Regions from separate parts of the Methylophilus sp. OH31 genome, predicted to be linked through region 3. Evidence: predicted binding sites of a transcription regulator. Region 3 holds the regulator's gene; each other region holds the start of a gene.

Region 1 (10,582 bases), on a different contig from region 3:
GCGGCCGTGACAATGGCGCCGTGTTCTTTGGTTCAGACAGCAGCAATGCCTTTAAATACTACGTCTCGGCGACCAATGGTCGTCAGGGCGGCTCTAACCAGGCTGACAACCTGTCTTACGCGACGCGTTTGCAATATAACTTCTGGGATACTGAGCCAGGCTTTTACAACCTATCCAGCTACGACGGCAAAAAGTCCATCCTGTCGGTTGGCGGTTCGTATCGCTACCAGAAAGATGGCACCGGCACGATTTTGAATAAAGGCGATTCCAAGTATTGGAACCTGGATGCGCGTCTGGAAAAACCGTTGAGTAATGGCGCCGTGCTTGGCGCGGAGGCCTCATATTACAACTACGATAACGACAATACCGGTGACACCGTATTGCCAGAAGCCAAAGGCTTTTTCATCAACGGCAGCTATACCTTTGCTGACAAAGTGGGCATAGGCAAATTCCAGCCTAAAGTGATTTACCAGGAATTCAACAATGACACCACTGGCCTGGACCGCAAACGCATTGATGTGGGTGTGGGCTATTTAATCGACGGCGACAGCAACAAGCGTATTGATGTGTTCTACTTCAGGGAAAATCGCAACAACTTGCCGGATATTGACGGCATTAAAGCCATTTTCCATGTAGCACACTTCTTCTAAGCCTTTGTTCAGGCAATAAAAAACGGCCTGCAAGGCCGTTTTTTACACTGCTGCAATACTTATTTACCAGCTTTTCTTCTTGCGGCAAAGCCTGCCAGGCCTAAACCAGCCATCAACAAGCCATAAGACTCTGGCTCAGGCACAGTGGTCACGGACAGGTTTTTAACACCCCAGCCCTCATCTCCCAACCCTTGTGGAATGGCGCTGGCATAGCTGAAAGTCAGGTTGTTGCTACCTAACACCAAAGTCACTGGCAGTGTTATGGTCAACGAGCCGCCGTTATTAAAACCGTTGTAGACATAATTTGACACGTAGCTTGCGTCACCTTGAGTAATCGTGATTGGACCACCATCACCGCCCAGGTTAAAGCTCGCGGAAAACACAGCGCTGCCGTTCACTGACAGGGTGAAATAGTCTTCGTAATTGTTATCAGGAAACCCATCCAGCGTTGCGTAACCAATCAGGTCAAATGAAACGGTCGCAGCCGTCGCAGCCGCATTAAATGAATAGTCTACAGCGTCCGGACTACTCAATGCGGTACCATCAAAGTCATAAGCCATGGCCACCGGCGTCATGAAGGACGTGATTGCAATAAATGAAAAAGCACCAGCAAGTTGTTTTAGCATCGAAAGCTCCCAAAATATTTACAGTTAGTTTTATATAATTGCAACAAATATGTTACACAATTTATTACTAAATTGTAACTACCTGAATGGGTCATGCCTTAAGACAGCATTACTTGTACAAAAACCAGCCACGTCGAATGCGTCATACATTAACGGCCACCCAAATAAGAGTCGCTGAGCGCCTGGCTGCTGGCAATCGTCTGTGCATCGCCGTGATGGGTGATATGACCACTCTCCAACACATAAGCATAGTTGGCATAGCGTAATGCCACGGTGGCATTCTGCTCGGCCAGCAGGAAACTCAGGCCTTGCGTCTGCTGTAGCTGATGCACAATCTCAAAAATTTCTTCGACAATCTGTGGTGCCAGGCCCATAGACGGCTCATCGAGCAAAATCAGCTTCGGGTTAGCCATCAGGGCACGGCCGATGGCGACCATCTGCTGTTCGCCGCCTGAGGTATATCCCGCATAGTTTTTGCGCAGCAATTTGAGGCGCGGGAAAAAGGCATAGACCCTTTCCAGATCCTGTGCCAGTGCCTTACTCGATGGCCGGCGGATAAATGCGCCGGTCAGCAGGTTTTCTTCCACGGTTAAATGCCCGAAGCAATGCCTGCCCTCCAGCACCTGCACCAGGCCTTGTGCCACCAACTGGCCTGGTGTGGCTTGGGTGATCTCCTTGCCGCCATAGGCAATCTTGCCTTGCACGATTTCTCCGCGTTGCGCCGGTGCCAGGCCGGAAATCGCTTTCAGGATAGTGCTTTTACCGGCGCCATTGGCACCCAGCAACGCAACAATAGACTGCGGCCCGACTTGCAGTGAAATATGTTTGATGGCAAAAATGACCTTTTCATAGATCACTTCAATATCATCCAGTTGCAACAGCGGCTCACTCGCCAGATTTAATTTTTCATGTGCTTGTGACATCACAATCTCCTCAATTCGATCGCGTCGGCAATCTATGCACAGTGCCCACGGCATCAAACTGCAAATGCACACCGCCTAAGCGATGTGCATGCCTGTTTTAAACGTTGCCAAGCAATTTATTTGGCAGCGACTTCTTCTTTGCTGCAATCACGCGGGGTGATGCCTTTTTCCTTGGCATACTCGTGTGAAGACTTTTCAATAATCGGGCGCAACAACTGGCGGTCAGCCTGTACCCACTCTGAAATCACTTTCCACTTGCTGCCATCCCATTGCTGGAAGCGCACCGCGCCGCCGCCTTCATGGTCGGCGCAACTGAGTTTCAATGGCTGTACCAGGCCCAGGGCACCCAGTTCTTTCAAACGCGCATCATCCAGCTTGATATTCTCAATGCCCCAGCGCACCTCTTCACCGGTCAGTGGACGCTTGCCGAACTTGGCTTGCGCTACACGTACGGCTTCGACGTTGAGGATGCCATTAACCACACCCAGGTTGTAATACACATTGCCGAAACGTTTAGGATCTTGCAGATTGCCTTTACCGGCTTTGATCACATACTGATTGATCCCTTGCAATACCGGGAAGCTGGTACCGGAAGGATGCGTAGTAATTGAGATAAAGCCTTTGGCGGCATTGCCTGCAGGCGCCGCGTCGTCTTCCGAGTTACTCCAGATGTTGCCGATGATATGGTCAGCCGGAAAACCGGTTTTTTGCGCAGTTTTCAACGCCACCGGGTTCATCACACCCCAGCCACGCAAAATCACCCAGTCCGGTTTAATGCGACGAATACTCAGCCATTGTGATTGCTGCTCATTGCCCGGATGCGGCACTTCAAGCAAGGTCAATTCAAAGCCGTATTTCTTGGCCAGCAACTCCAGAATCGGGCTGGTTTCCTTACCATAAGGTGAGCCGTGATACAGCGTGACGATCTTCTTGCCTTTGAGTTTGTCCAGACCACCAGACTGCTGGGCGATGTAGTTCACAATCGCCGACACTTCACTGTAAGGGTTGAGTTGCAGCGGGAAAGCATAAGGAAATACGCTGCCATCGGTGGAGTCGGTACGGCCATGGTTAATGGTGATCAGCGGCAATTTGTCAGCGGTGGAGCGCTCCAGCGTCGCATAGGCAATGCCCACTGACAGCGGGTTGGTCGCTGCGGCCGGCGCGCCATTCAGGCCTTTTTTCAGGCGCTCGTAGCACTCCACGCCTTTTTCTACCACATATTCGGTTTCGCATTCACTCCAGGTGAATTTCACACCATTGACGCCACCGTCTTTGGCATTGACGTATTGCAGGTAGTCAATAAAGCCGCCAAAGAAACCGGATCCCCCTGCCGCATAGGGGCCGATACGGTAACTTTGTAAGGGAAAATATTGCTCATTGGCCGCTTGCACTTGCGTACTCACACTGCTGACCGCCAATCCTAATGCCAGCCACAGCCAGCGATGTTTACCGAGAAATTTCACTCTAAAACTCCTTATTAAAAATATGAAAACAGTTACTAATCGTTTTTAGTTATATAAAAATGTCTAATAGGCACGTTCAACACATAAAAAAATCTCCTTAATGCAATGAACGACCTAGAAACGCAGTGGCCACACGCGCAAGCGTTGCTTGATGGTTTGCCAGACCTTGGCCAAACCATTGGGCTCTTTGATCAGGAAAAAGATAATCAGCGCGCCGAAAATCATCTTCTGAAAATTTTCCAGTTGACCAGGGTCTATCGCCCCCGCCAGCAGGCCGGATGACAGATTGGAAAGCAGGATAGGGAATAACACGATAAACGCTGCGCCGAGGAAATTACCGAGGATGCTGCCCATGCCACCGATAATAATAATGAACAGGATCTGGAATGAGCGCGACAAGTCAAATCCATGTGGTTCAACGGTGCCCAGGTAAGTGAATGCCCACAGCGAACCGGCAATACCGAGGTAAAACGAGCTGATGGCAAACGCCAGCAGTTTTGTTTTTGGCACCGAAATCCCGATGACGGCGGTGGCGGTATCCATATCGCGTACCGCCATCCACTTTCTGCCCAGCTCACCGCTAACGATAGTTTTTGCCAGCAAGCCCAACGCCAGCACCACGGTCAATGTCAGCAAATAGCGGCCCACTGGCGAACTCAAATCGACGCCGAATATGTGTAATGGTGGTGCAGTGATCACGCCGGAAGAGGAGTGATTGGAAAACCAGGGGAAATTGGTAAACACCCACAGCACAAAAAACTGTGCGGCCAAGGTAGAGACAATCAGGTAAAAACCCTTGATGCGCAAACTGGGGAAACCAAACAACAGGCCAACACTGCCTGCAGCCAAACCGCCCACGATCAGGCTGGCCAGCAATGGCAAGCCCTCAATGCGCAAATGCGCGTTGTAGGTGGCAAAAGCACCCACCGCCATAAACGCGGCTGAGCCCAATGACAACTGCCCGGCATAGCCGGTGAGCAGGTTGAGGCCCAAGCCTGCCAGCGACAGCACCAGAAACGGAATGAGGATGGCGCTAAACCAGTAATCATTGCCGATGAAGGGAACAACCAGGAAGGCGAACGCCAGCAACGCCGCAAACGCCCAGCGCTCCTGTTTGAGCCGGAAAAAACGCTTATCCAGCCGGTAATCGGTGATGAACTGTCCAGATTCTTGATACAACATAGTGTCTATACCCACGCCCTGTTTACACTCGTTCAATGGCTTTGTCGCCAAACAGCCCATACGGCCTGACCAGCAGAAACAGCATGGCCAGCATATAAGGGAACCAGTTTTCAATGCCGCCGCCAATGAGCGGGCCGATAAAGACTTCGGCCAATTTTTCAGAGGCGCCGACAATCAGGCCGCCAACGATGGCGCCTTCAATCGAGGTAAAGCCACCAATAATCAACACTGGCAGCGCCTTCAATACAATCAGCGACAGCGAAAATTGCACACCCACACGCGCACCCCACAACATGCCAGCCACCAGGCCGACAAATCCAGCCACCGCCCACACAATGAGCCATAGGCGCTGCAGGTGTATGCCCACCGCCAATGCGGCCAACTGGTCGTCAGCCACGGCACGCAAGGCGATGCCCACCCGGGTTTTATTAAACAAAAGGCCCAGCAACACCACCAAGCCACCAGCAATCGCCGCGGCAAACAAATCAAACTGCGACAGCAAGATGCCAAAAACCTCATACGGCTCATCGTCAATGCCGATATCCAGCGCATGTACTTGTGCGCCCCATACGGCTTGCGCCAGGCCTTCGACGATATAGCTCAAACCCAGTGTGGCCATAAACAAGGTGATGGGCGAGCGATTAACCAGTTTGCGCAAGACCAGCAGCTCTATGAGCCAGGCCAGCACACCCATGGTGATCAGCGTGATCACAAACGCGCCCCAGAAGGGCACACCACGTTCCAGCAAGCTGACAAAGGTCAATGCGGCGAACAGCACCATGGAACCCTGGGCAAAGTTGAATACACCGGAAGCTTTGTAAATCAGCACAAAACCGATCGCCACCAGCGAATACATGACACCGGCCAGCAAGCCACCCGTCAACACCTCAAAAAAGAAACTCATGCTTTATCCTTAAGCGGCCTGGCCGTGTTTGGTACCCAGATAGGCGGCGATGACTTCGGGGTTGACGCGCACTTCGTCCGGCGTGCCGTCACCGATCTTCTTGCCGTAATCAAGCACCACCACATGATCCGACAGCGACATCACCACGCCGATATCATGCTCAATGAGGACAATCGTGGTGCCAAACTCGCGTCGGGTCTCAATAATAAAGCGGCTCATTTCGGCCTTTTCGTCCGCATTCATGCCGGCCATCGGCTCGTCCAGCAGTAATAATTCAGGCTCGGCAGCCAGTGCGCGCGCCAGCTCTACCCGCTTTTGCAAGCCATAGGGCAAGGCGCCGACAATGCTATTGCGCCAGGGCTGCAATTTGAGGAAGGCAATCACCCGTTCTGCTTTTTGACGCTGGCGCAGCGTGTCTGCCGGGGCACGACCCACATTGAACACTTGCTCCAGCCAACTGCTTTTAACTTTGAGGTTGGTACCGGTCAATACGTTATCCAGCACCGACATGCCCTTGAACAAGGCAATGTTCTGAAATGTGCGCGCGACGCCACGCTTGGCCGCCCATTGCGGATGCATGGTGGTGCGCGATTCGCCCTGGTAAGTAATGCGTCCCTCATCGGCTTTGTAAACGCCGTTAATCACATTCAGCAATGAGCTTTTACCGGCGCCATTGGGCCCGATCAGGGCGCAGATTTCGCCCTTCTTCACGGCGAAACTGATGTTGGTGATGGCTTTCACGCCCTTGAACGACAGTGAAATACGGTCCAGGGCAAGTAATGGTGATGCGGCTGTCATAGCGCGGCTCTCAGTGCTTTTAAACCAAAATAGTCTTCAAGCGCATGCTGCTGACGCGGAATCACTTGAATCTGGCTGGTCTGCCATGGCAACTCTTCCGGCCAATCACGCACCTGGATGCCAATGGCCTGGAAAAACTGCGCAGCCTCTGCCGATAACGGCTCCCCCACCAATAAGGGCACCCGTGTACGCCGCAACCCAAGCACATCCTGCAAAGGTAAGATCACCAGCCACTGTGCCAGCGTGGCGAGCACTGGCACGCGTTGTTGCGATAGCCGCAATGCCCACGCCACGAAGGAAAATTGCCAGCTGTTTGGCAGCGGCCAGCGTGACTGTGTCAGTGTATACAGTCGCTGATAGGTCGCCGCAGTCCCCGCCACCAACGTCGGCCCCAATTCGCGCCTGTCGGTATCCCTGGTCGCCAGGTTTTCCGGAAAATTCAACGTAAACCCGGCCAGCAACCAGGGTGACAGCAAATACCTGGCATGACCACTCGCCGCAAACGCACGGGCTGCCAGCGCCTGCTCCTGATCAGTCAACGCTTCATGCGCCACCAGTTGACGGCCATTGTTCAATAGCTCGGCATGGCTTAATTCGCGATATTCCAATTGATACTGCGCACTTAAGCGATAAAAGCGAAAGGCAATATCATTCGCAGCTGCAGTGATAGGTAAATCGGGGATATCTCCTGCCACAACCTGGTCGTAAGCACACAACGCCGGATGCTGGTAAGCCGCCAGGCCACGGGCATCGGCATAAATCACCAGTTGCACATCCGGTTTGGCCTCAAACACCTGATCCACTTGCGCTTGCCCTTCGGCAAACACAAACTTCGGCCGCAGCGTATGCAACAAATCCAGCAACTGTGGTTGCGGATAAGCAGCATCTAGCGGCGCAGAGACACCGCCCAGATAATGCGCAGCTAAAGATAACAACAAGGCCTCTGGCCGCGGCTCACTGAGCAACACCAGCGTATCGCCCTTGCCGAATCCCCTGTGCTGCAAAAAGCGGGCGGCGAGCAATACCGCGCCGTGCACTGACTGCCAGCTACTTTCCTGCCAGATTCCCAGTTGTTTGTGACGAATCGCCACGCCAGCAGGCCGCTGCACTGCCTGCGATGCTAGCCAGTTCGGTAATGTATCAGCGGCCATATGACGATTTCTTTTCAAGATTGATCAAGCAGCTTTGGCCAGTTTCTTGGCTTCCAGCGCACGCACCAGCGGCAACACTTTCTCACCGAAGTAGGCCACTTCTTCCTGAAAGTGCAAAAAGCCGGACAGGATCAGGTCCACGCCCACTGCTTTCAGGGCGACAATACGTTCTGCAATTTGCTGCGGTGTGCCGATCAGGTTGGTTTTAAAGCCATCGTTGTATTGCACCAGGTCCTCAAAGGTCGACTTCGCCCAATTACCCTCTTTCTCCGGGCTGGAGGCACCGGCATTCTTGACCTCATGGCCAAACGCATTGACCGCGTCAGGGTTGGCCTTGGCGATGATCTCTGCCAGTACTGCTTTGGCTTCTTCTTCGGTATCACGCGCAATCACAAAGGCATTGACGCCGATTTTGACCTGGTGATTGTTGGCCGCGGCTTTGGCACGGATATCATCTACCTGCGCCTTGATGCCTTCGACCGTATTACCATTGGTGAAATACCAGTCAGAGACACTGGCCGCCATGTCGCGCGCCGCACGTGAGCTGCCGCCCTGGAAGATTTCAGGATGGGGTTGTTGCAATGGTTTTGGCTTCAGGCTGTAGTTGCTGAAACGGTAAAAGTCGCCACGGTAAGTGAAGTTATCTTGCGTCCAGATACCTTTGAGCGCCTCGATAAACTCTTTGGAACGGCGATAGCGCTCGTCATGATCCAGCCAGTGCTCACCTATGGCAGTGAATTCGCCACGGAACCAGCCAGACACGATATTAACCGCCACACGGCCTTCGGTCAGGATATCAATCGTCGCCAGTTGCTTGGCCGCCAGCACCGGGTTCCACGGACCAGGCAAAATAGCCGCAATCACTTTCAATTTGGTCGTCGCCGCCAGCAAGGCATGCGAAAAAGACACTGACTCATGCTGGAACTCGGCGCCATAGCCCGCCGTAAAACGGATCTGGCTCAAGGCATATTCAAACCCGGCATTCTCGGCAATTTGTGCCAGCCTGCGGTTGTAGTCGATATCCCAGCTGGTGCGCTGTTCGATATTGCTAACCACCAGGCCACCGCTAACGTTAGGCACCCAGTAGGCAAATTTAATATTTTCTGTACTCATCATCGCTCTCCAAATAATGTTCGGCAAATCATCGCGTGGCTTATACCGCCAGCAAACGGTCTTTATTCACAAGCTCTCTATGCTTGAGCAATGGCAAGGCACGCTCCACCGCCAATGCAATACGGGCAGTGACCGCCTCGCTTTTCACCTGATAGTTTTCAAAATCTGCTTCGGTGGCATAGACACCAATCGGCAAGGTCAGCGCCTGGAAGAAGCTGAACAATGGGCGCAGTTCATGATCAATGATCAAGGCATGGCGCTCACTGCCACCGGTCGCCGCCAGTAATACCGGCACATCGACCAAGGCCTCATAATCAACCAGGTCGAACAAGTGTTTGAATAAGCCGGTATAAGACGCGCGGTAGACCGGCGTCGCCACAACGAGCAGGTCAGCCGTTTCAATGGCCTGGATATCTTTTTGCACTTTCACTGGCAGCGCTTTGGGGTCGTAAGAAGCGACCAGACTGCTGCCTATTTCACTTAACTCGATCACATGCAGATCAATAGGCAATTGCTGCCCCAGTTTTTGGGTGATTGCTTCCACCAGTGCAGCGGTTCTGGAAGGCAACTTATAGCTGCCGGAAACGGCAGTGACTTTTAACGGACGGCTCATCATGACTCCTAATTAAGGTTGCTGCTGCCGCTTTGTGTGTTCAATCGCAGGCAGGCCAGCTCACTAATACTATTAGCAGCATCCATGCCAGATTAAATTAATTATAAATATCAAACACTTATGATGTTTTTTGTGATTTTCAACGTGTTGAATTCAGGCTAGTTTTGCTGATGCACTGCTGATATATCAGCAACTTTTCTCAAAATGCAGCAGTCAAGCCGATCTGAAATGACCTGGCAGCAACGTGCAGTTGCTGATTAATCAGCAGGCATTCAGCAGAAAACTGTTTCTATAGAGGCGTGCAAAAACCCACAACCCAACCTTATCTTTTAAATTCAAACACTTAACAAGTGGCATATTAAATGCAATGCAGTAAGGCAACGCGCAGCCGCTTTTTAATGGAAACACTGCGCCTTTATTCCCAACCTTTACTTTGACAAGGATTCAATATGACTGCACATGCAAGCAAGATTGCGCATTTGCCCGAGCACCCGCCGCGCCAACCGGCGCACGTGATCACCAGTGACGCCGAAGCGATTGCCGTGGCCAAACAAGTCGCGAGTGAAATCGCCAAAGAAGCGGCAATACGCGACAAGGAAAGACGCCTGCCGCGCAAGGAACTGGATTTATTCTCCAGCAGCGGCCTGTGGGGCATTACTGTGCCGAAAGAATATGGCGGCGCGTTTGTGTCGAACAAAACCCTGGCTGAAGTCATTGCTACGGTGGCAGAAGCCGATCCCAGCATCGGGCAGATTCCGCAAAACCACTTGTATATGGTGGAAGGCCTGCGCCTGGACGGCACGGATTTCCAGAAAAAGTATTTTTATGAGCTGGTGCTGCAAGGCGTACGCTTTGGCAATGCGTTTTCTGAAATTGGCACCCGTAGTGTCAATGATGTCAAAACCAAACTGACACCTACCAACAGCGGCTACTTCTTAAACGGCAAAAAATTCTATTCTTCTGGCGCTTTGCTGGCTGACTGGGTACCGGTAGTGGCCAAAGATGAGCACGACAATACCGTGGTGGCTTTTGTACCGGCCGGTGCAGAAGGCCTGACGATCATTGATGACTGGTCCAGTTTTGGTCAACGCACGACGGCCAGCGGTACCACCCTGCTGGAAAATATCTTTGTGCCCAGCGAGTATGTGTTGCCACACCA
Region 2 (10,582 bases), on a different contig from region 3:
TGGTCCCATTGCCATTGCTGACCAGCATGACACGCGATGCGTGGGATAGCACTTGCCGGGATGCCGCTCGCAGAGTGAATCTGCTGCAACTGCGTAAAGAAACTAGCATCAGATGTCAGCGAGCTCACTATTTGCTTAGCCGCGATGCCCGACAACACAGAGGCCATGCCACCGACATGATCATTATCATCATGTGAGACTACCGCCAGATCCAGCTGCCTGAGGCCTAAATGGCGGAGATAAGGCAAGACGATGCGCTGACCAGCGTCACTTTGTGCGTTATAAACAGGCCCGGCATCGTACAGCATGGCATGTTGTGCCGTTTGTACCAGCACACTCAGGCCTTGGCCGACATCCAGCACGGTGACACGCATCTGACCGGGCTGCAAGCTTGAAGAAACCGGCAAACAGAGCGGCAACCACAACAGCAAACCGGCCCAGCGCAAGGGCCAGCCGCGCGGCATCAGCCAAACCAATGTACCCAGCATCGCCAGCAGCCATGCCCACATGGGGGGCGTCGCTAAATAAGCCACAGCCCAGGGCAATTGATGCAGCCACACTAATGCGTGCGCACAAACCTGCCACAATCCGGCCGCCCACTGCAGCAAGAAATCGAATGGCAACACCGCCCCGGCAATCGCCAACGGCACCACGCCCAAACTCACCAGCGGGATTGCCAACCCGTTTGCCAGCGGTGAGACCAGAGACAGTTGATTGAATAGCATGACCAGCACCGGCACAAATGCCAGTGTAATGATCCATTGCGTGTGTATTGCTGCCCGCCACCAGCACGCCGGGCGCAAACGCCCACCCATGGCAAACGCCAGTATTGCCACCGCACTAAAAGACAGCCAAAACCCCGGCGCCATGACCGCCCAAGGATCCAGTAATAGCACCACCCACATGGCAACGCAAAGTATCCATGAAAAGGGCAATCTATGTTTGAGGCTCAGCATCGCCAACACCGTGAGCAGCATATACAGCGTGCGCTGGGTCGGAATAGAGAAACCGGCCAGTGCAGAATAGGCGACTGCCACCAGTGCACCGCCTGCACTCGCGGCTAATGTAGAGGGTAGGCGCAGGGCCCACCGTGGCCGTAAACGCCATAGCCAGCCAGTGCATAAATAGCCTAAGGACGCCAGCATCGTAATATGTAGGCCTGAGATCGAGACCAGGTGATTAATGCCGGTATCGACAAATAACTGCCAGTCCGCGCGTGCAATCTGGCTATCATCACCGATCACCAGCGCACGCACCACTGCACTGGCTGGCGTGGTGCCCAAAATCCGTTCGATACGGTCGCCGACACGGGCGCGCCAGCGTGCAATCAATGCGGCAGGCTGCCAGACCAGCGCTTGCAATCTATGCATAGGCGCTTTGGTGATAATCGAACCGCTAGCCCCGATTTGGTTAGCCAGGCACCAGGCGGCATAATCAAATCCATGCGGATTACGCGTGGCGTGTGGCCGTTTAAGCCGGACGCTGAATTGCCAGCGCTCACCCGCTTGCAAACGCGGCATGACGGCGACCGATTTTGCAGCGTCACCGCGATAAGACTGCTCATATAAATTGAGGCGCACTTTTGCCGGTGGCGGGCAGGAGGGATTAAAACTACGCACTATCGCCACATCTACATGTTGGCCGCGTGCATCACGCTCAGGCACGCTGACAATAATGCCCTGCATGGTGATCACCTGCTGCTCGCAAGCAACAGGTAAAGCCGATTGCAATCGCCACCAGGCACGTGCCTGCGCATAGGCAAATGCCAGTGCGGCAATCAGTAGAACCAGCCACAAGCTGCGCAGTAATGTTTGAACGGGAAAAGAAAAAGGAACGCCTGGAACACGAGCCGGTATCCGGCCGAATCGGATTAGACTCAGCGTGATTAGCACAACCAACCACCCGGCCCAGACTGTCAGCGACCACAGCTGGGGCTGTTGCTGAAATAGCCAAACTCCAAACAGTAATCCGACTGTGGCGCCTGGCAGCATACGGTCGCGCTAACTGGCAGTCACATCCTGTGGCGAAGATGCCATGGCTTGCAGTGTGCCATCCTGCAAACGATACTGCCGGTGCATGCGCGCCGCCAGTGCCAAGTCATGCGTGACGACCACCAGTGCAGTGCCTTGTTGCGACTGTATTTGCAGCAACAACTCAAACACCTGCTCTGCCGTTTGGCGATCCAGGTTGCCGGTCGGCTCATCAGCCAGGATACAACGCGGCTGCGTCACCAGGGCACGTGCCAGTGCTGCACGTTGGCGCTCTCCACCGGAGAGCTCACCAGGCGTATGTTCCAGCCGGTGTGACAACCCAACCAGCGACAAGTAATGTGCTGCCTGTGCCAACGCGTCTGCTCTTGGCATGCGGCGAATCAACAATGGCATCGCCACATTTTCCAGCGCGCTAAACTCGGGCAGCAAATGGTGAAACTGGTAGACAAATCCCAGATACTGGTTACGCATGGCGCTCTTGTCACGTTCGGATAAACTGATCAGCGGTTTGCCCAGCCACTGTACGTCGCCTTGCGTAGGCGCATCCAGTCCGCCCAGCAAATGCAGCAAGGTGCTTTTACCGCTGCCCGAAGCACCGACAATCGCCACATGGTCGCCCGCCGCCAATTGCAGATTGACGCCGGTCAACACCGAGGTATCCAGGCCTTGATAGGTTTTCGCCAGGCCCTGGCATTGCAATATTAACTCACTCATAACGCAAGGCCTCCGCCGGATTCATGCTGGCCGCCCGCGCACTTGGGTACAAGGTGGCGACCAGGCTGAGCAAAATAGACAAACCGACAATTGCCGTCACATCTGACCACATCAGTTTGGAAGGTAAATCACTGATGTAATACACATCTTTGGACAAGAACTGTACATTAAATGTGCGCTCTATCCATGGCACCACGGTTTCAATATTCAACGCCAGTATCACGCCCAGCACCGCACCAGACACCGTGCCTATGATGCCTATCATCGCGCCCTGCACCACAAACATCTTGCGGATGGCTTGCGGCGTAGCACCCATGGTGCGCAAAATCGCAATATCCGCACGTTTATCCGTCACTGCCATCACCAGCGTAGACACAATATTGAACGCTGCCACCGCCACAATCAGCGCCAAGATAATAAACATCACGCGCTTCTCGAGCTGAATTGCTTTAAAGAAATTGGCGTGCTGTTGCGTCCAGTCTGTCACATAGTAGTTAGGCCCCAGCGCCTGAACCAGCTCACGGCTGACACGGTCGGCCATAAACAAATCGTCCAGTTTCAAGCGCAGGCCAGACACCTGGTCACCCAGGCGGTACAATTTGGCGGCATCATCGAGGTGGATCAATGCCAACCCGGCGTCATACTCATACATACCCACCTGGAAAATCCCGGCCACAGTGAACTGCTTGATGCGTGGCACTAGCCCGGCAGGCGTCACCTGCCCTTGCGGTGCCATCAGCACCACTTTTTCACCGACACGCACGCCGAGGGCCATGGCGAGATCTGAACCAAGGACGATATTGAATTGCCCGGCCTGTAAATCTTTTAACTGGCCAATTTTCATCTGGCTGGAAAGCTCTGACACACTGGCTTCCTGCGCAGGCAATACCCCGCGAATAAGCACGCCCTGCACCGCCTGGTCATAGGTCAGCATGCCTTGCGCCATGATATAAGGCGCGACGCCTTCAATCGGGCTGGCGACGGACTTGGGCGGAATGGACCGAATCTGTTGCTGCAAACTTTGCCAACCCGCCAGGCCGGCCTCAAAACCACGCACTTCTATATGCGAGGCAACCCCCAGAATGCGTTTGCGCAATTCATCCTGAAAGCCATTCATGACGGACAACACGACAATCAGCGCCATCACGCCCAGCGCAATACCCACCATGCTGGTCAGCGAAATGAATGAAATGAAATGGTTGTTACGCTTGGCACGCGTATAGCGCCAGCCTATCCAGTATTCATAAGGTAAACGTTGCAGCAGCGATTGGCCCAACGCATAAAGTGTGTTCTTCATGCCCGAATCTTAACAGCTTTCAATGGCGCAGCGGAACCCACTCAAGCGTAAAGTCACGCTTAAAAACAGGTTTTCTGACCATGCATGTCAGTCTCCTCTGACCTCAAGTTAGTCCAGGCGCCGACTGAATCCATGCCGTTTTATCTTTAACATGCAACACAGGTTAATGACCTGAACACCATTCTTAAATTGAGGAGATTCGACATGAATAAAGATATTTTCGAAGGCAACTGGAAACAACTCAAAGGTAAAGTCCAGGAACAATGGGGCAAATTAACCAATGACGACCTGGATGTGATTGAAGGCAAGCGCGATCAAGTCGCCGGTAAAATCCAGGAACGTTACGGCATCACCAAAGACGAAGCCGAAAAGCAAATCAAAACCTGGGAAAGCAAGCATAAGCACTAGGCTTATGTGAAAAAAGGACAAGCCAGGCTTGTCCTTTTTTACTGCCTACAAAGCAATCAACCGGTGTTGCGCAAACTGGTGGCAATACCGTTAATAGTGAGCGGAATCGCCCACTTCAGCTTTTCATCCGTTTCACCATTGCGGTAGCGCTGAATCATTTCTACCTGCAAATGATTCATAGGATCAAGGTAGGGCAAACGGTCACGGATAGATTTTGCAATCACCGGCTGACTGGCCAGGCGTTGCGTGGTGCCCAGTAACAGATTGACGGCATCCGTAGTCAGCTTGTGCTCCTGCGCAATCCGGCTGAAAATCTCTTCGCGCAGATCGCGGTCTTCGAGCAAATGAGCATAATGGCGCGCCACAATCAGGTCAGTTTTAGCCAGCACCATATCCACATTCTGAATCAAGGTATTAAACAATGGCCAATGTGTTTGCATCTCATGCAGCATGACCAGCCGCGCTTCTTTTAAAGCAGGATCCTGCTGCAAAAAATGATGGATGGCGCTGCCCAGGCCGTACCAGCCGGGCAAGAGCAAGCGGCATTGCCCCCAGGAGAATCCCCATGGAATCGCACGTAAATCCTCGATGCGACGCGTCGATTTACGCGCCGCCGGTCGACTGCCTAAATTGAGTTCGGCAATTTCGTTAATCGGTGTGGTATTAAAAAAGTATTCGGCAAAACCAGGCGTTTCATAAACCAGGCTACGATAGCTGGTCATGGCGGTGGCAGACAGTGTTTCCATCACGCCTTCGAAAGCGCGTCGCTTGCCGGATTCCAGTTGGTCAGCCGGGAATAATGTCGCATCCAGCGTGGCGGCAATCAGGGTTTCCAGATGCTGCCGCCCAACCACCGGATCCGCATAACGTGTGGAAATAATCTCGCCCTGCTCGGTCAGGCGAATCTGGCCATCCACTGTGCCTTTGGGTTGCGCCATGATGGCCTGGTAAGTAGGGCCACCACCGCGCCCCACCGTACCACCACGGCCATGGAACAGGCGCAACTTGACGTTGGCCTGGTTGAACAGCTCCACCAGTGAGATTTCTGCTTTATATAGCTCCCAGTTGGAGGTTAAAAAGCCGCCGTCCTTATTGCTATCAGAATACCCGAGCATCACTTCCTGCTCACTGCCCTGGTAACGAATCACATGACGGATGCCAAGCAGGCTCAGCCATTTGCCCATGATCATGGGCGCATCGCGCAAGTCAGCAATGGTTTCAAACAAGGGCACGATATTCAAATCGACCTGGATATTGGCGGAACCCCACACACCGCGCAGCAAACCGGCTTCACGTTGCAGCAAAGCCACTTCCAGCAGGTCAGACAGCGTTTCAGTATGCGAAATAATATATTGACGCACGGCATACTCGCCAAAGCGCTCACGCATTTCACGCACTGCCACCAGGACACCGATTTCTTTATGCACCAGCTCAGAATATTGCTGAAAAGGCGAAAACAGCAAGCGTGGCTGCTTGAGCTCCTCCAGCAAAATGCCGATTTTTTCATCCTCATTAAAGCCCGCATAGTCAAAGTCATGGCCGGCTTTTTGCAATAATTCTGTAATCACCGCCTCATGTACGTCTGAAGACTGGCGGATATCGACCGTCGCCAGATGAAAGCCAAAAGTGCCAATCGCCTTAATCAGCTTGCCCAGCCGCGGGTAGATCAGGGCTTCGCCATGATGGTTGCGCAATGAGTCGGCGATGGTTTGCAAAGGCGCCAGCAAGGCCTCTGGCGTATCGTAAGGGTCAGCCGCCATGTCTTCAGGCAACACCCAGCCACCTTGCGGCAGCAGCGTATTGGCCGTGGCCAGCAAACCATCATGAATACCATTCAGCGCCAGGCGATAAGGTTCATCCAGCCGGTGTTGTGATTGGTCGCGCGACGCCTTTGTCATTTGCAGCACGGCCTCGTCCACGCCGACCACCCGGGTTGACACAGCCAGTTCGCGTTTTAAGGCCGCCAGCTCCTGCAAATAAAACCTGAATAAAGTGGTGGCCTGTAAGCGCACACTTTCGCGCAACGTCGTCCCGTTCACAAATGGATTGCCATCCCGGTCACCGCCTATCCAGCTGCCCATACGCAAAAAACCGGGTAATGCCACATTGGGCAGCAAGTCAGACAAGTCGCGTTCAATGTCTTGCAGAATCTCGGGGATGACATGCAAAAACGTACTTTCGTAGTAAGTCAGTGCATTTTCGATTTCATTGAGCACGCTGAGTTTGGAGTAACGCATCATGCGGGTTTGCCATAATGCTGACACCGCGCCCTGCAATAGCAGGCTATTACGGGTGCGCTGGCGTTCGGACACCATAGACGCACGATCGGCCAGCAGTTCGGCAATCAGGCGCTCAATATCCAGCACGCTTTTGCGCTGTACTTCGGTGGGGTGCGCGGTGAGTACGGGCGAAATCAGCGCGTCCTGCAACAGGTGTTTAATCGTATCTGCCGGGATCCCGGCTGCCTTGATTTGCAACAAGGTATATGAAAGCATGCCGGGCGCAGGCGTATTCTGCTGGCAATGCCCTAATTGCTGGCCGTATAAATCTTCAGCCAGGTTCACCAGGTGCTTGAAATAGGCCAATGCCCGTACCACACGCACGGTATGCTCCAAACTCAGGCCGGCCAATAACTGCTCCAGGTCTAGCGAAGCTTGCTGGTCATGGGTCTGGTGAAAGCGCAGGGCCGCTTGCCGAATCGCCGCAATTTTCTGCGCGACCTCGTCACCTTCAACCTCCAGAATCGCTTTATCGAGCAACTCACCCAGTAATTGAATATTGTCGGTCAATTGGGTGTCTGCCGACATCATGGCGGCTGACATCGTTGCGCTGGCCGCAAGTTTTTTTATCATGGTGCCTCTCCTCTAGCTCAGTGCTAGCTCCTTGCTAGACTAGCAACAAGCAGGCCATATTCAAGGTATCTTTTTTCACTTAAAAATCATGGTGTTAAATAATTAGAATAGCGCACACGCACCGACATCAGGCAAGAGAGTGCACTGATTTGGCTCTATAACAAGGCAGTGCAAAAAGTATTGTGGTGAACAAGATTGAGATCAATACGCACCATGCACAATGATTTACTTGCGAGTAAATTGTTTTCAGAAGCAATTACTGTTAAAAAGGAAATACGGCAGAAGTGAGCGAGCGAGATGAAGTGCAAGGCGCACGGCACGCAGAAACCGGAATTTACATATAGTACATGAGGATTTCGAGTACCGCGCAACGCCGCAATCCGCTCGCGCAGCCACTTATTCCGTGTTTCCTAAGGCATAATAAACACATGGCGCTTATCAACCTCGATCATTGGATACAGCAAATACTGACTGTCTGGCAGTCGCTGTCTGCGCTGGGTCTGTGGCAGCAAGATGCCTTCTTGCTGTTGGTGTGTTTGCTCGCCTGCCTGTTGCTATTTATCACCGGCACCGTGATTGGCCTGTTTGTGCAGTCGCTATGGGGGATTTTTATTTCCAGCCGCCGCCCTGCTGACGAAGATCATAAGTAAGCAATCAATTATTGCGCAGCAGCAGTGCTCAGCCATTGTTGAATGGCCACCAGCTCTGCGGCCACATCCGGGCCGTAATCTTCATATTGGTGACCACCGGTTCTGGCATACCAGTACTTGCTATTCCAGGTATCGCCTTCAATCTTATGCAGCACGGCGTGAATCCAGTTCGCCGTGGTGTCGCTATAGTCCTGCGCGATATTGTGGGCCGCATCCCAGTTGCCAGCTTGCGCCTGCGTCACAGCCTCTAATAACTGTGCCTGGTTAGACATTAACGGGGTACTCAATCGTCCCCTTCTGGATGAATTCGATTTTATAGCCGTCCGGGTCTTCGATAAACGCAATGACAATCGTGCCGTGCTTCATCGGCCCCGCTTCGCGCACCACTTTGCCACCTTTGGTTTTGACCAGTTCACAGGCTTTGTAAGCATCGTCGACCTCAATCGCCATATGGCCATACGCGCCGCCCATATCATAGGTTGTTTTGCCATAGTTGTAAGTCAGCTCCAGCACGGTGTTATCGTACTCATTGCCATAACCGACAAACGCCAATGTAAATTCGCCATCCGGGTAATCCTGAGTGCGGATCAGCTTCATACCCAGCACCGCGGTATAAAAATCAATCGAACGTTGCAAATCGCCTACGCGCAACATGGTATGTAATACTCGCATTATTGACTCCTTGAGATCCGTGTAACTTCGTTTTAATGTTGGTTTTAATTATTTTCGTTTTAATGATTGAGTGCAGTAATCCGCACATATTTTTCCATCAGCTGTTCCTGTGTTTCAGGTCGATCAGGGTCTAGCGGAATACAACTGATAGGGCATACCTGCTGACATTGTGGCTTATCGTAATGCCCAACACATTCCGTGCACAAATCAGGGTTGATTTCATAGATTTCCGCGCCTTGCGAAATGGCCTCATTCGGGCACACTGGCTCGCAAACATCGCAGTTAATACATTCATCGGTAATAAATAACGCCATGACTCTTTAAAATAAGGGATTTTCTATCGGTATAGCGTTAAGCTCTAGGGGGAAGCCGTAGCCAGTTTTTGCTTGATCGCAGTTTCGACGCCTGGCGACACAAACTGGTTCACATCCCCCCCCAGTCGCGCGACTTCACGCACCAGGCTGGAGGAAATAAACATAAATTCTTCGGCGGGTGTCATAAACAGCGTTTCCAGTTTGGGATACAGCTTGCGGTTCATGCCCGCCAGCTGAAACTCGTATTCAAAATCACTGGCCGCACGCAAACCACGAATCACCATCTGTCCGCCTTGCGCCTGCACAAACTGCATCAGCAGGCCATCAAAGCCCACCACGCGAATGTTGCTGCCATTAAACACAGACTCGGCCAACGCCACGCGCTCTTGCAGGCTGAACAAGGTCTGCTTGCTGGTACTGCCGGCCACCGCCACAATCACCTCATCAAACAGATTGGCGGCCCTGCGCACAATATCTTCATGCCCCAATGTAATCGGATCAAACGTTCCCGGATACACTGCCACTCTGACTTTACTCATTCACCTTTACCCCGAATATTTTTTTAAGGTGTTCCCGACCTATGCGTTTACGGGCTGCAGCAGATGATAAAACACCTGCCCCGCCTTGCCGGACTTGATCACTTGCCAGCCCGAGTCGGATTTTAACGCATATTCCGCCTCCACATACAGCAAACCATCGTCGGCCAGGTGGCTGGCCAACTGTGGCAACAACTTATCCAGCCACTGTTTATGGTAGGGTGGATCGCAGAAAACCACATCATAGCGCTGTTTGTTTTGCGCCAAAAACTGCAAGGCATCCATTTGCCGGATCTCGGCCTGCGTCGCGCCCAGCAAGCGCTGGTTTTGCAGCAATGCCTGAAATGGCGCTTTGGCCAGTTCCAGCATGGTCACCTGCCTGGCATTACGCGATAGCGCTTCAAAGCCCAGGGCGCCCGTGCCCGCAAACAAATCCAGGCAGGCTTTGCCTGTCATCTCCTGCCCTAGCCAGTTAAACAAAGTCTGGCGCACGCGGTCAGACGTCGGGCGCAAGCCTTCTGCATCCGGAAACTTGAGTATGCGGCTACGCCAAACGCCGGCATTCAGGCGAACTTGATTCATGAATATTGTTCTATTCGTTAGCAACGACAAAGCATGATTATAAAGGCGTTCTTACTAGCAGCCACATTTACATGATCATCCATGCAAATGGATCGTGCTATGATTCATGGCAATTAACAAAGGAAAACAGCATGGAATTCTTATTTGGGTTTGGCATATTAGGCAGCCTGATTGCACTGGCACTAGGATTATTTTGGGTATGGATGCTGGTCGATTGCCTGGCCAATCAAAGCGAAGACAAACTGGTCTGGTTTCTGGTGATTTTCTTCCTCAACCTGCTGGGTGCATTTCTATACTACCTGCTGGCACGCAAAAAGCGGCTGGTTTAAAGAATATTAAGCACCATAAAAAAAGCCGACCATCTGGTCGGCTTTTTCACTATTCGGCCCCGACAATCACGGTGGCAAAACTTTCCGGATGAACACGTCGCTTAAATGCATCATTCACTTGCTGTACCGTCACCTTGGCCACATGATCATTAAAATTATCCAGGTAGTCCAATGGCAGCTGGTAAAAACCAATCATATTCAGGTACTCCAGAATCTTGCTGTTGCTGTCTATGCGCA
Region 3 (10,582 bases):
CAACCAGGCGTACGGTAGAGGTAGATGCGTTTTGCTCGTGATCTGCATGCAGAATCAGGATACGCTCAAATGCACGTGCCAGGATCGGGTTGGGTACATACTCTTCGCAAGGGGTCGCAAACATCATATGCATAAAGTTTTCTGCGTATCCCAGCTTGTTTTGGGGGTACATAAATGGCTCGCCTACATTGTACTTGTAGCTCCAGGCGGCAATCGTAGGTACTTTGGCCAGTAGACGCATGGCGGCCACCCGGCGAGATTCCGGATCAGCCACATTGTTATTGTCGGGATAAAACGCAGCCATGGCACCTACGACCGCAATCATGACTGCCATCGGGTGGGCATCGCGGCGGAAACCGCGAAACACATTGCTCATCTGGTCGTGCAGCATGGTGTGCTGGCTGATGGTGTCGACGAATGCTTCACGTTGTTGCAGGTCCGGCAGTTCGCCATTGAGCAGTAAGTGCGAAACTTCGAGGAAGTTACAGTTTTCTGCCAGCTGTTCAATCGGGTAGCCACGGTAATACAGCAACCCTTGTTCACCATCAATAAAGGTGATGCCGGAGGTGCAAGAGGCCGTAGACATAAAGCCAGGGTCAAACGTGAAATAGCCATGTTTGCCCAGGTTGCGGATATCGATCACATCCGTGCCAAGGCTGCCCTTTAAGACGGGCAATTCAATTGCGGTACTGTCGTTGTCAAATGTAATGGTCGCTTTGGTAGCCATAACGCACTCTGTTTAAGTCAAGGTTGTCTAAATTATACGCAATCGTTTTTGAATATGGTGGCTTGTAAGGAAATGAGGGGAGAAAAGTTCAAAAATCGCCTTCAATCCTGCACCAGTTTAAATCAAACGTTGAGTGCATTCGCACTGCTTTAGGGTGTCTTAGTCCTAATTCGGATAAATCGCGCCTAATACCCGTGGCCCTGCTGCACCGGTGACGGCAGGCAGGTTGCCGGGTTGATGATCCACGCAACGTTGCGCCAGCCAGGCAAAAGCAACGGCTTCCACCCAGTCGACGCCAATTCCCAGGCTATCCGTGTGTTGCACTGGTCGGCCGCACAGGGTTTGTAACCTGTCTATCAAAGCAATATTGTGCGCACCGCCGCCACAGACATAAATTTCTGCGGCACCGCTACAATGCTGTTTCAAGGCATTGGCGATCGTCACTGCCGTCAATTCCAGCAGCGTACGGGCGACATTCTGTGGCGTGTCAGCATGGGCTTGCAGGTGTGCATGGAGCCAGGCCTGGTTAAACAGGTCGCGGCCAGTGCTTTTAGGGATGGGCAGGGCAAAATAGGCGTCAGCAAGTAAAGCGGCCAGCAAGGCTGGATTGACATCGCCACGTACCGCCCAGGCGCCACCAGCATCATAGCTCTGGCCTGTGTGCTGCAGGGTCCAGGCATCCATGAGTAAGTTGCCGGGGCCGGAATCAAAGCCAATCACCTTGCCGCTCACCGGCAAGTCGCTCAGGTTGGCGATGCCGCCAATATTCAAAATGACGCGATGTGTGTCAGGTGCTGCAAAGATTGCCTGGTGAAAGGCGGGCACTAATGGTGCGCCTTGCCCGCCAGCCGCAATGTCGCGGCTACGAAAGTCGCCGACTACGGTGATGCCAGTGCGTTCCGCCAGGCGTGCATGGTTACCCAGTTGCAAGGTATAGGCCTGGCCGTTGGCCAGATCAGGACAGTGGCGTATGGTTTGCCCGTGGCAGCCAATCGCCGTCACGGCTTCTGCCGATACATTGGCTGTTTGCAATAAGCCTTGCACTGCCGCTGCGTAGAGGTCGGCCAGCTGATTGGACACTATAGCGGCGGTATGTAATTCGTTGACGGCTGGCGTATGCAGATCCAGCAGGATTTGTCTGACATCCGCCGGATAAGGCAGGAAGTACTGGCTTTGTTGCTGCAGGTGCTCACCGTGTTGCGCGACTAGGACTGCGTCCACCCCATCCAGACTGGTACCAGACATCAGGCCGATAAACAGGCGCGTTTGAGTGGGTGGGGCAGAAAAATTCATAAGGCATAAGTGTAACACTGCTCATGCCTGGCTTACAGAAATGCATGGGATTACGTTAAAATAGCTGTTTTACTTTCATGACGAGGCGTGCGCAACGCGCGCCTCAAAAAAAGAACCTTTATGACAGACGTAAACCAAGCTTCAGTGACGACTGAAGCACTGAGTCCAGAGATTGTGAACGCACTGGCGATTATCAAGCGCGGTGCCGATGAACTATTAATCGAGCAAGAACTGATTGAAAAGCTGAAAACCGGCAAACCCTTGCGTGTGAAAGCAGGCTTTGACCCCACCGCACCTGATTTGCATCTGGGGCATACCGTGCTGATTAACAAATTGCGCCAGTTGCAGGATCTGGGGCACCAGATTCAATTCCTGATCGGTGACTTTACCGGCATGATTGGTGACCCGACGGGTAAAAGTACCACGCGCCCGCCGTTAACGGTCGAACAGGTGAAGGCGAATGCCGACACCTATTCCGAACAGGTATTCAAGATTCTGGACCCGGCCAAAACTGAGATTGTGTTTAACTCCAAGTGGTTAAGCGACCTCGGTGCCGCGGGCATGATCAGGCTGGCAGCCAGCCATACAGTCGCCCGTATGCTAGAACGCGATGACTTCTCCAAGCGTTTCAAAGGCAACCAGCCAATCGCGATTCATGAATTCTTGTATCCCTTATTGCAGGGCTATGACTCTGTGGCTTTGCAGGCCGATTTGGAACTGGGCGGCACAGACCAGAAATTTAACCTGCTCATGGGCCGTGAATTGCAAAAGCAGGCTGGCCAATCGCAGCAATGCGTGTTGATGATGCCGTTGCTGGAAGGCCTGGACGGCGTCAATAAAATGTCCAAGTCTTTGGGTAACTATATTGGTATCAGCGAAGCGCCTGAGACGATTTTCGCCAAAATCATGTCGATTTCTGATGAACTGATGTGGCGCTATATCGACCTGCTGTCATTTGCCACCCTGGAAACTATCGCCCAGTGGAAAGCACAAGTGGCTGCTGGCGACAATCCACGTAATATCAAGGTCGGTTTTGCACAGGAGATCGTTGCCCGTTTTCACGGCCAGGCGGCGGCTGAAAAAGCCCTGCAAGACTTCCAGACCCGTGCCAAAGGCGGGATTCCTGATGATGTGCCTGAGGTAGCAGTAGCGATTGATGGTGATAGCATCAGTATCAGCCAGTTGCTGAAACAGGTGGGCCTGGTGGAAAGCACCAGTGAAGCCATGCGTGCCGTGCAACAAGGCGGCGTGAAGCTGGATAGCGTAAAAGTTGACGATAAAAACCTGTCATTGGCAAAAGGGGTGACCGTGGTGGCACAAGTGGGCAAGCGCAAGTTTGCCAAAATCACCATCCAGTAAACAGGCGTTACCGATAAAAAAGGCCGCATTTGCGGCCTTTTTGTTTTACAGCGATTTGCGTAAATTGGCTGGTGGGATATTCAGCGATTCGCGGTATTTGGCAATGGTGCGGCGCGCAACCACAATGCCTTGCTGCGCCAGCGTATCGGTGATTTGATTGTCGGACAATGGTTTTTTCTGGTTTTCTTCAGCGACCATTTGTTTGATGAGCGCGCGAATGGCGGTGGCAGAACATGAGCCGCCTGCATCGGTGGCGACTGAGCTGCCAAAAAAGTATTTAAGTTCAAATACACCGCGTGGCGTGAGCATGTACTTATGTGTTGTCACGCGAGAAACCGTGCTTTCATGCAAGTCGAGCTCTTCGGCAATTTCGCGCAATACCAGGGGCCGCATGGCAATTTCACCATGTTCAAAGAAATTGCGCTGTCTGTCCACAATCGCTTGCGACACACGCAAGATGGTAGAAAAGCGTTGCTGGATATTTTTAATCATCCATTTGGCTTCCTGCATCTGGCTCTGCAGATATTGGCCGGAGCTTTCACGGTTGCGCTTGAGGATATCTGCATACAACTGATTGATACGTAGTTTGGGGATCACGCCATCATTGAGCGACGCCATCCAGATGCCTTTGATTTTTTTGACCACGACATCGTGCTGAATAAAGTGGTCATGGCTAAAGGTCGCAAACTCGTTGCCTGGCTTGGGGTTTTGCTGGCGAATCAGTTGTTGCGCGCCTTTGAGTGCAGCTTCGTCGCAAGTGAGTACCTTGCGCAATTTGACAAAGTCTTTGTTGGCCAGCAATGCCAGATGATCTTTGGCAATCGCCATCGCAATACGCAAATAAGGTGTCTCAGGCGGCAGTACTTGCAGTTGTAGCAAGATGCATTCACGCAGGTCACGTGCACCGACGCCGATCGGATCCAGGTTCTGGATCAATTTCAGTGCGGTTTCCAGCTCCAGTAACTCAATTTCCAGCTCTGGCGGCAACAGGTCGACAATCTCCTGTAGATCCTGCTCTAAATAACCATCATCGTTAATGCTGTCGAGCAAAAATTTCACCAGATCCATGTCACGCTTGGATAGATGTGCCAATTGCATCTGGTTGATCAGGTGTTCGCGCAGACTGATATTGTTGGCGTCCTGGCGAGAGAAGTCACTATCTTCATCATCGAGGTTGTTGCGGCCCGCTTCGTCCCAGTTGCTGGCACTGCCAAACTCTTCGTAGTCATCTTCAAACTCGGGCGGCGTGAATTCTTCATTCAGATTTGGTTGTTCGCCTTCAGTGCCGCTCGTTTCGTCACGTGGTTCATCACGCAGACTCTCTGCAGGGGGAGTGAGGTCGTTTTGGGTCGCGACATCAAATGAACTTGCATCCACCTGCTCTGTGTCTGTCGAGCTGGTGGCCAATGGCGAGTTATCTTCAAATTCTCCTTCTTCGCCATCTGCCATTTCCAGCAGCGGATTTTCCTGCAGGATGGTTTCCAGCTCCTGGCTTAACTCCAGCGTGGACAACTGCAACAGGCGGATGGACTGCTGAAGTTGCGGGGTGAGCGCCAGGTTTTGTGAGATGCGTAATTGCAGGTTTTGCTTCATATCAGGTTACAGCCTAAAATTCTTGCCCAGATAGACTTCACGTACGCCTTCGTTCTGAATGATTTCGTCTGGCGTGCCTGCGGCAAACACAGCGCCTTCATTAACGATGTACGCCCGGTCACAAATATCCAGGGTTTCACGCACGTTGTGGTCTGTAATCAAAATGCCGATATTCTGGCTGCTCAGGTAGCGGATAATTTTCTGGATCTCAATCACCGCAATCGGGTCAATCCCGGCAAATGGCTCATCCAGCAGGATGAATTTCGGGTCTGTGGCCAGGCAGCGCGCAATCTCTACACGGCGGCGCTCGCCGCCCGACAGGCTGACTGCCTGGCTGTGACGGATATGCTGGATATGTAATTGATCCAGTAAAGACTCCAGCCGCGCTTCACGCTCTTCTTCCGTGTAAGGGCGGGTTTCCAGGATTGATAAAATATTATCAGTCACCGTCATTTTACGAAAAATGGATGCTTCTTGTGGCAGGTAAGCCAGGCCCATGCGGGCGCGCTCGTGCATGGGCGCGCGGCTGACATCTGCCCCATTCAGCGTAATGCTGCCGTCGTCCAGTGCGACCAGGCCAACAATCATGTAAAAGCTGGTGGTTTTGCCAGCACCATTCGGGCCGAGCAAACCAATCACTTCGCCGCTGCGTAGCTCAAGTGTAGTGTTTTTAACCACGGTGCGTCCCTGATAGGCTTTTTTCAGGTGGCTGACACGTAAGTGGTTATGATCTGGTGAAGCTGTTGTCTGCATAAGGCCGGTCTTTAGGGTTGCGCTTTCGTAGGCTCATTAGTGGTGTCGGCGGGTGCCGGTTCCACTTTGATTTGCAGTGAGCGGTTCATGCGCAGCCCTTGTTGCGAGGTTGGCTTGTTATCAATCACAGGCGGCGTGGTTTTGTTCTTGGGCTGAATGGTCGCTTTGACGCGGCTACCGGCGGTACCATTGGGGTTAGCCTTGGTGCCGCCAATGACTTCGGCGTACTCTGCATTGGCGTCATAACTGATGTAGTCACCGGTGACCAGGTCTTCACCACGTTTGACCCAGGCGTTGGTGTATAGCTGTACCTTGTCCATGCGCGCGTTGTATTCAATACGCTGCCCACTGCCTTGCATCCATTCGTCTTTGCCAGTGCGTTTTTGCTTGAATGTGGTCGGGTTGCCGGTACAGGTGCTGTGCTGAAAGCCATCCTGGTCTTCACGCACAATCATTTTGTCGGCTTTGATTTGCAGGGTGCCCTGGTTGAGGATCACATTGCCGGTATAAATACTGATCTTTTTGGCATCATTCACAGTCACGGTATCCGCTTCCAGCTCAATCGGCTGGTCACGGTCAGACTCTTCAGCCAGCACGCTGGTTGACCACGATAGCAGTGCCCATAAGGTCAAGCAGGTGGCATAAAATAATGGCTTGTGCGTGTTCAACTCATTTCTCCAGAATCAACGACCCTTGTGATTGCCTGTTTTCGCCTTCGCTGCCGGGCTTGCAGTTTTTGCGACTGCGGGTGCGCGTACATAATGTACATGCACCCGGTTAAATAATTGCATGGTGCCTGCCTTGTTATCAAAACGCATGCCGGTACCTGTGATCACCGTCGCCGGTAGCTGGCGGATAGTGACCGGCAAATCGGTGTAAGCGAGGTCTGTATCCGGTTCCAGCGTTAAATGTTCGGTTTGCAACTGCATTTCAGGCTTGGCCAGCGTGCCCTGGCGTATGACCTTGACCTGCTTGCTAAACTCGACCAGTTTACCATTGGCTGACACTTTGCCGTGCTGGCCATGAATTTGCGTGTAAGGTTTATCCTGCCCAAACTGGGTGAAACGCGGGCGCTGTAATTCGGTATAGTCGTTATCCGGAAAATGGCGCATTTCTGCCGCAGCTAACACGTATTTGGTATTGCCAGTGGCGTCGGTACGCGTGCTGACAAAGTTATAGAGCATGTAGTCCGGATCGTGACGACTTAAGCGGCTCAAGCTCAGCGCCTGCTCCTGTACGGTCTGGTTAATCCAGAATGTCAGCAGCGCTAAAAACAGCATTAACGCAATTGGCAATAAGATGGGGTGTTTAAGCATGCGGGCGTTCCAGGGCGTCAGTGAACCTAAACGATTTTTGCCTTGAGTAAATCATGCATGTTAAATGCGCCCACTAATTGCTGCTGCTCGTTCACTGCCATAAACCCGTTAATTTTATATTGCTCCATCAGGTTGACTGCTTCAACCGCCATTTGTTGCATGCCCAATAAACGTGGCTGCGTATTCATGACCGTTTTGATTGATTGTTGCGTATCGGTGGCACCTTGCATAAACAGGCGACGCAAATCGCCGTCGGTGAATACGCCGATCGGGTGTTGTGCGCTATCGACAATCGCTGTAAACCCCATGCCTTTGCTCGAAATCTGTGCAATCGCTTCCTGTACGGTGCCATGCTCGCTGATAGCGGGGATCGCATCCCCCGTGCGCATGACATCTTTAATCCTTACCAGCAGCCGTCTGCCCAGACTTCCGCCAGGATGTGACCGCGCAAAGTCCTCGGCAGTGAATTCGCGCAAGTCGAGAACGCAGAGCGCCAACGCATCGCCCAAGGCCAGTGCGGCCGTCGTGCTGGCCGTGGGTGCCAGCCCCAGTGGGCACGCTTCGTGGCTAACTGCAGCACTTAAATGCACGTCTGACTCGCGCGATAGCGTGGACTCTTCGCTACCGGTAATGCTCAGAATACGCGCACCGATACGGCGAATGGCGGGCAAAATATTGATGATTTCATCACTTTCGCCGGAATTGGATAGCGCAATCACGACATCTTCAGCTGTGATCATGCCCAGGTCGCCATGGCTGGCTTCCGCCGGATGCATAAAGAACGCAGGGGTGCCCGTGCTGGCAAGGGTGGCCGCAATTTTACCGCCGATATGGCCGGATTTACCCATGCCAGTGACAACAATGCGGCCGCGACAGGCCAGAATCATGCTGACAGCGGCTTCAAATTCGCTGCCGATACGGTCGGCCAGTTGGCGGATTTCATCTGCCTCGTGCAGCAGTATGCCTCGTGCACGCGTCACGATGTCTGGACTTTTCACGAGGTGGACACCTGATTTTGCTGTGTTCATGGCGGGTTAGTATAGCAAGTGACGCCCCCGGCAAGAAAGCGAAACACAGCTTTTTTACGGATTTTTTATTAGCGGGCACATTTTTTGCATAAAATAGTGTTTTGTGGCAGGATGCATCATCCTGAAACGCGACTGTTTCAGGTTACATCACTGACGATACGTCATAATATATGGTTTGCTGGCAGACATTCATCTGCACGGCTTGACATTAATGCTTTAGAATTTTTGCATGTTTGATTCCCTGATCCATTTATTATTGTTGCTTACCAGCTCGGTCTTTGCCGTCGGCTTATTCCGCATCCTGGGTTTGCCAGCGATGCTGGCTTACTTCATGATCGGTATTGTGCTCGGCCCGCACGCCCTAGGCTTGCTGGAAGATGAAGAAACTGGCCGCCAGGTGGCCGAGTTCGGTATTGTGTTCCTGATGTTTAGTATCGGCCTCGAGTTCAGCCTGCCTAAACTCTATGCCATGCGTAAAACCCTGTTCGGCTTGGGTGGCGGCCAGGTAGTACTGACTTTGCTGGCCAGTCTGGTACTGGGCAAGCTGGCGGGGCTGAGCCTGACCTCGGCGTTCATTATTGGTGCCGCCATCACCATGTCTTCGACCGCCATTGTGTCCAAAATCCTGATGGAACGTGTCGATTTAAACTCCAGACATGGCCGCCTAAGTATCGGCGTGCTACTGTTCCAGGATTTGGCAGTGATCCCGATTCTGGTGCTGATCCAGACCTTAGGCTCACACAGCGATAACTGGCTGGATGTATTGGGACTGACTTTGTTCAAGTCCTCAATCCTGCTGTTTTTCTTGTTCAAGTTTGGTAAAAACATCCTCAACTTCTGGTTTGAGCTGGTTGCCAAGCAGCGTTCACGTGAGCTGTTTGTACTCAATGTATTGATGGTGACCTTGTTAATGGCAGCGGCCACTAACTTTGTTGGCTTGTCGTATGCCCTGGGGGCGTTTGTGGCGGGTATGCTGATTTCAGAAACCAAGTATCGCTACCAGGTGGAATCTGATATTGCCCCTTTCCGCGATATTTTACTGGGCCTGTTTTTTATCAGTGTCGGCATGTTGCTAGACGTCTCTGTGCTCGTTCAGCATGTGGGATTGATTGCTGTCCTGCTCATCCTGTTCCTGGTATTCAAGATCGGCCTGATCGCCTTGCTGACCAGGTTCTATGGCTTTGAAATGGGCGTGGGTGTGCGTACCGGTATTATCCTCGGTCAAGCTGGCGAGTTTAGTTTTGTGGTACTGGCGCTGGGTTTGCAAACCAATTTGATTGATGGCGACTCCTTGCAACTGGTGTTGTCTGTGGCCGTGCTCTCCATGCTGGTGGCGCCGTTTATTATTCAGAAAAATGGCCGCATTGCGCGTGCGCTGGTCAAAAGCTACAGCCGCAATAGCATCAAAGTAGTGGATACCATACAGGAGCATAGCCAGGATTTGCGTGATCACGTGATCATTTGCGGCTATGGCCGTAGCGGCCAATATCTGGGACGTTTTTTGCGCGAAGAAAATATCCCGTATGTCGCGCTGGATATGGATGCCAGCCGCGTGCAGGAAGCCGCTTCTGCGGGTGAGAATGTGATTTACGGTGATGCCGGGCGGCGCTCGGTGCTGGAAGCCGCTGGCTTGGCCAGAGCGAAAGCCGTCATCATCAGTTATGCCGAAATCCGCGGTACCATGAAGGTCTTGCATGTGATTCAGGAGCGGAATCCCAACCTGCCGGTGATTGTGCGCACGCATGATGACAGTGACATGGATGCACTGCGAGATGCCGGTGCCGCAGAAGTGGTGCCGGAAATCCTTGAAGGCAGCCTGATGCTGGCTTCGCATGCACTGGTGACCTTAGGCGTCCCCCTTAATCGTGTCGTCAAACGCATCCGCCTGTTCCGTGAAGAACGTTACAAAATGTTTAAGGGCTACTTCCGCGGCGTCAGCGATGCTGATACCGCCACTGCCTCGTTACCACAGTTGCACTCGGTGGAAGTGTATAAGAATTTTTATGCGCACGGCCTGCGACTGGACCATATCCCGTTCGGTGATTTTGCCGTCGAGGTCAAGCAGTTACGTCGCCCGAATATGCCCGAGCCAATCGCGCCCAGGGATGACATTATGCTGAATGAAGGCGATATCCTGGTGTTGCTGGGCAGTAATGCCGCCCTCATCGCAATGGAAGTCTATTTGATTTCCGGACGCAAACCGTAAGACAATACACGCCTCATGTCCTGGAAGGGCGCATATCTCCCTGTCAGGCTTTCCAAGCTATTTCAGAAAAAATCTTATGGCTAACAGTTCAGTCGTGGTGGTGGGTGGCGGCATTGTCGGATGCCTGACCGCCATGCAGTTGCGCAAGCAAGGCCATACGGTCACGCTGGTTGAGCGCAACATCATTGCTGCACAAACCTCTGGCGAATCCTCATGGGCTGGTGCCGGCATTGCTTTCCCCTTGCTGCCCTGGTTTTACCAGGAGGTGGTCAATGAGTTGGCGCTGGCGGGTGCGCGTGCGTATCCG

The links. Region 3 encodes sigma-54, which starts transcription at its own class of promoters, with help from an activator protein. Its sites were predicted from a motif close to TGGCACNNTTCCTGCT; they were not measured.
Region 1: a site for sigma-54 is predicted at 9,498-9,513, ahead of msuE (FMN reductase). Genes of this name have one in related genera too.
Region 2: a site for sigma-54 is predicted at 7,304-7,319, ahead of ppc (phosphoenolpyruvate carboxylase). Genes of this name have one in related genera too.

What each region holds. Positions count from the first base shown of each region.
Region 1 covers NZ_BAUS01000004.1:8,258-18,839, forward strand. Annotated here, with positions in the region: gene OH31_RS06650 (porin) at 1-650, shown strand, start outside; gene OH31_RS06655 (PEP-CTERM sorting domain-containing protein) at 710-1,276, opposite strand; gene OH31_RS06660 (ABC transporter ATP-binding protein) at 1,426-2,199, opposite strand; gene OH31_RS06665 (ABC transporter substrate-binding protein) at 2,316-3,662, opposite strand; gene OH31_RS06670 (branched-chain amino acid ABC transporter permease) at 3,777-4,844, opposite strand; gene OH31_RS06675 (branched-chain amino acid ABC transporter permease) at 4,867-5,748, opposite strand; gene OH31_RS06680 (ABC transporter ATP-binding protein) at 5,758-6,546, opposite strand; gene OH31_RS06685 (AMP-binding protein) at 6,543-7,697, opposite strand; gene sfnG (dimethylsulfone monooxygenase SfnG) at 7,722-8,810, opposite strand; gene msuE (FMN reductase) at 8,851-9,426, opposite strand; gene OH31_RS06700 (SfnB family sulfur acquisition oxidoreductase) at 9,873-10,582, shown strand, end outside.
Region 2 covers NZ_BAUS01000002.1:373,652-384,233, reverse strand. Annotated here, with positions in the region: gene OH31_RS03495 (DNA internalization-related competence protein ComEC/Rec2) at 1-1,991, opposite strand, end outside; gene lolD (lipoprotein-releasing ABC transporter ATP-binding protein LolD) at 2,001-2,705, opposite strand; gene OH31_RS03485 (lipoprotein-releasing ABC transporter permease subunit) at 2,698-4,002, opposite strand; gene OH31_RS03480 (CsbD family protein) at 4,207-4,410, shown strand; gene ppc (phosphoenolpyruvate carboxylase) at 4,467-7,262, opposite strand; gene OH31_RS03470 (hypothetical protein) at 7,691-7,912, shown strand; gene OH31_RS03465 (hypothetical protein) at 7,921-8,184, opposite strand; gene gloA (lactoylglutathione lyase) at 8,177-8,584, opposite strand; gene OH31_RS03455 (YfhL family 4Fe-4S dicluster ferredoxin) at 8,644-8,898, opposite strand; gene coaD (pantetheine-phosphate adenylyltransferase) at 8,943-9,437, opposite strand; gene rsmD (16S rRNA (guanine(966)-N(2))-methyltransferase RsmD) at 9,477-10,016, opposite strand; gene OH31_RS03440 (PLDc N-terminal domain-containing protein) at 10,148-10,345, shown strand; gene OH31_RS03435 (pitrilysin family protein) at 10,395-10,582, opposite strand, start outside.
Region 3 covers NZ_BAUS01000010.1:79,958-90,539, reverse strand. Annotated here, with positions in the region: gene gltA (citrate synthase) at 1-727, opposite strand, end outside; gene OH31_RS11970 (anhydro-N-acetylmuramic acid kinase) at 893-2,020, opposite strand; gene tyrS (tyrosine--tRNA ligase) at 2,141-3,379, shown strand; gene OH31_RS11960 (RNA polymerase factor sigma-54) at 3,425-4,972, opposite strand; gene lptB (LPS export ABC transporter ATP-binding protein) at 4,979-5,725, opposite strand; gene lptA (lipopolysaccharide transport periplasmic protein LptA) at 5,737-6,393, opposite strand; gene lptC (LPS export ABC transporter periplasmic protein LptC) at 6,409-7,041, opposite strand; gene OH31_RS11940 (SIS domain-containing protein) at 7,068-8,069, opposite strand; gene OH31_RS11935 (cation:proton antiporter) at 8,299-10,275, shown strand; gene OH31_RS11930 (FAD-binding oxidoreductase) at 10,352-10,582, shown strand, end outside.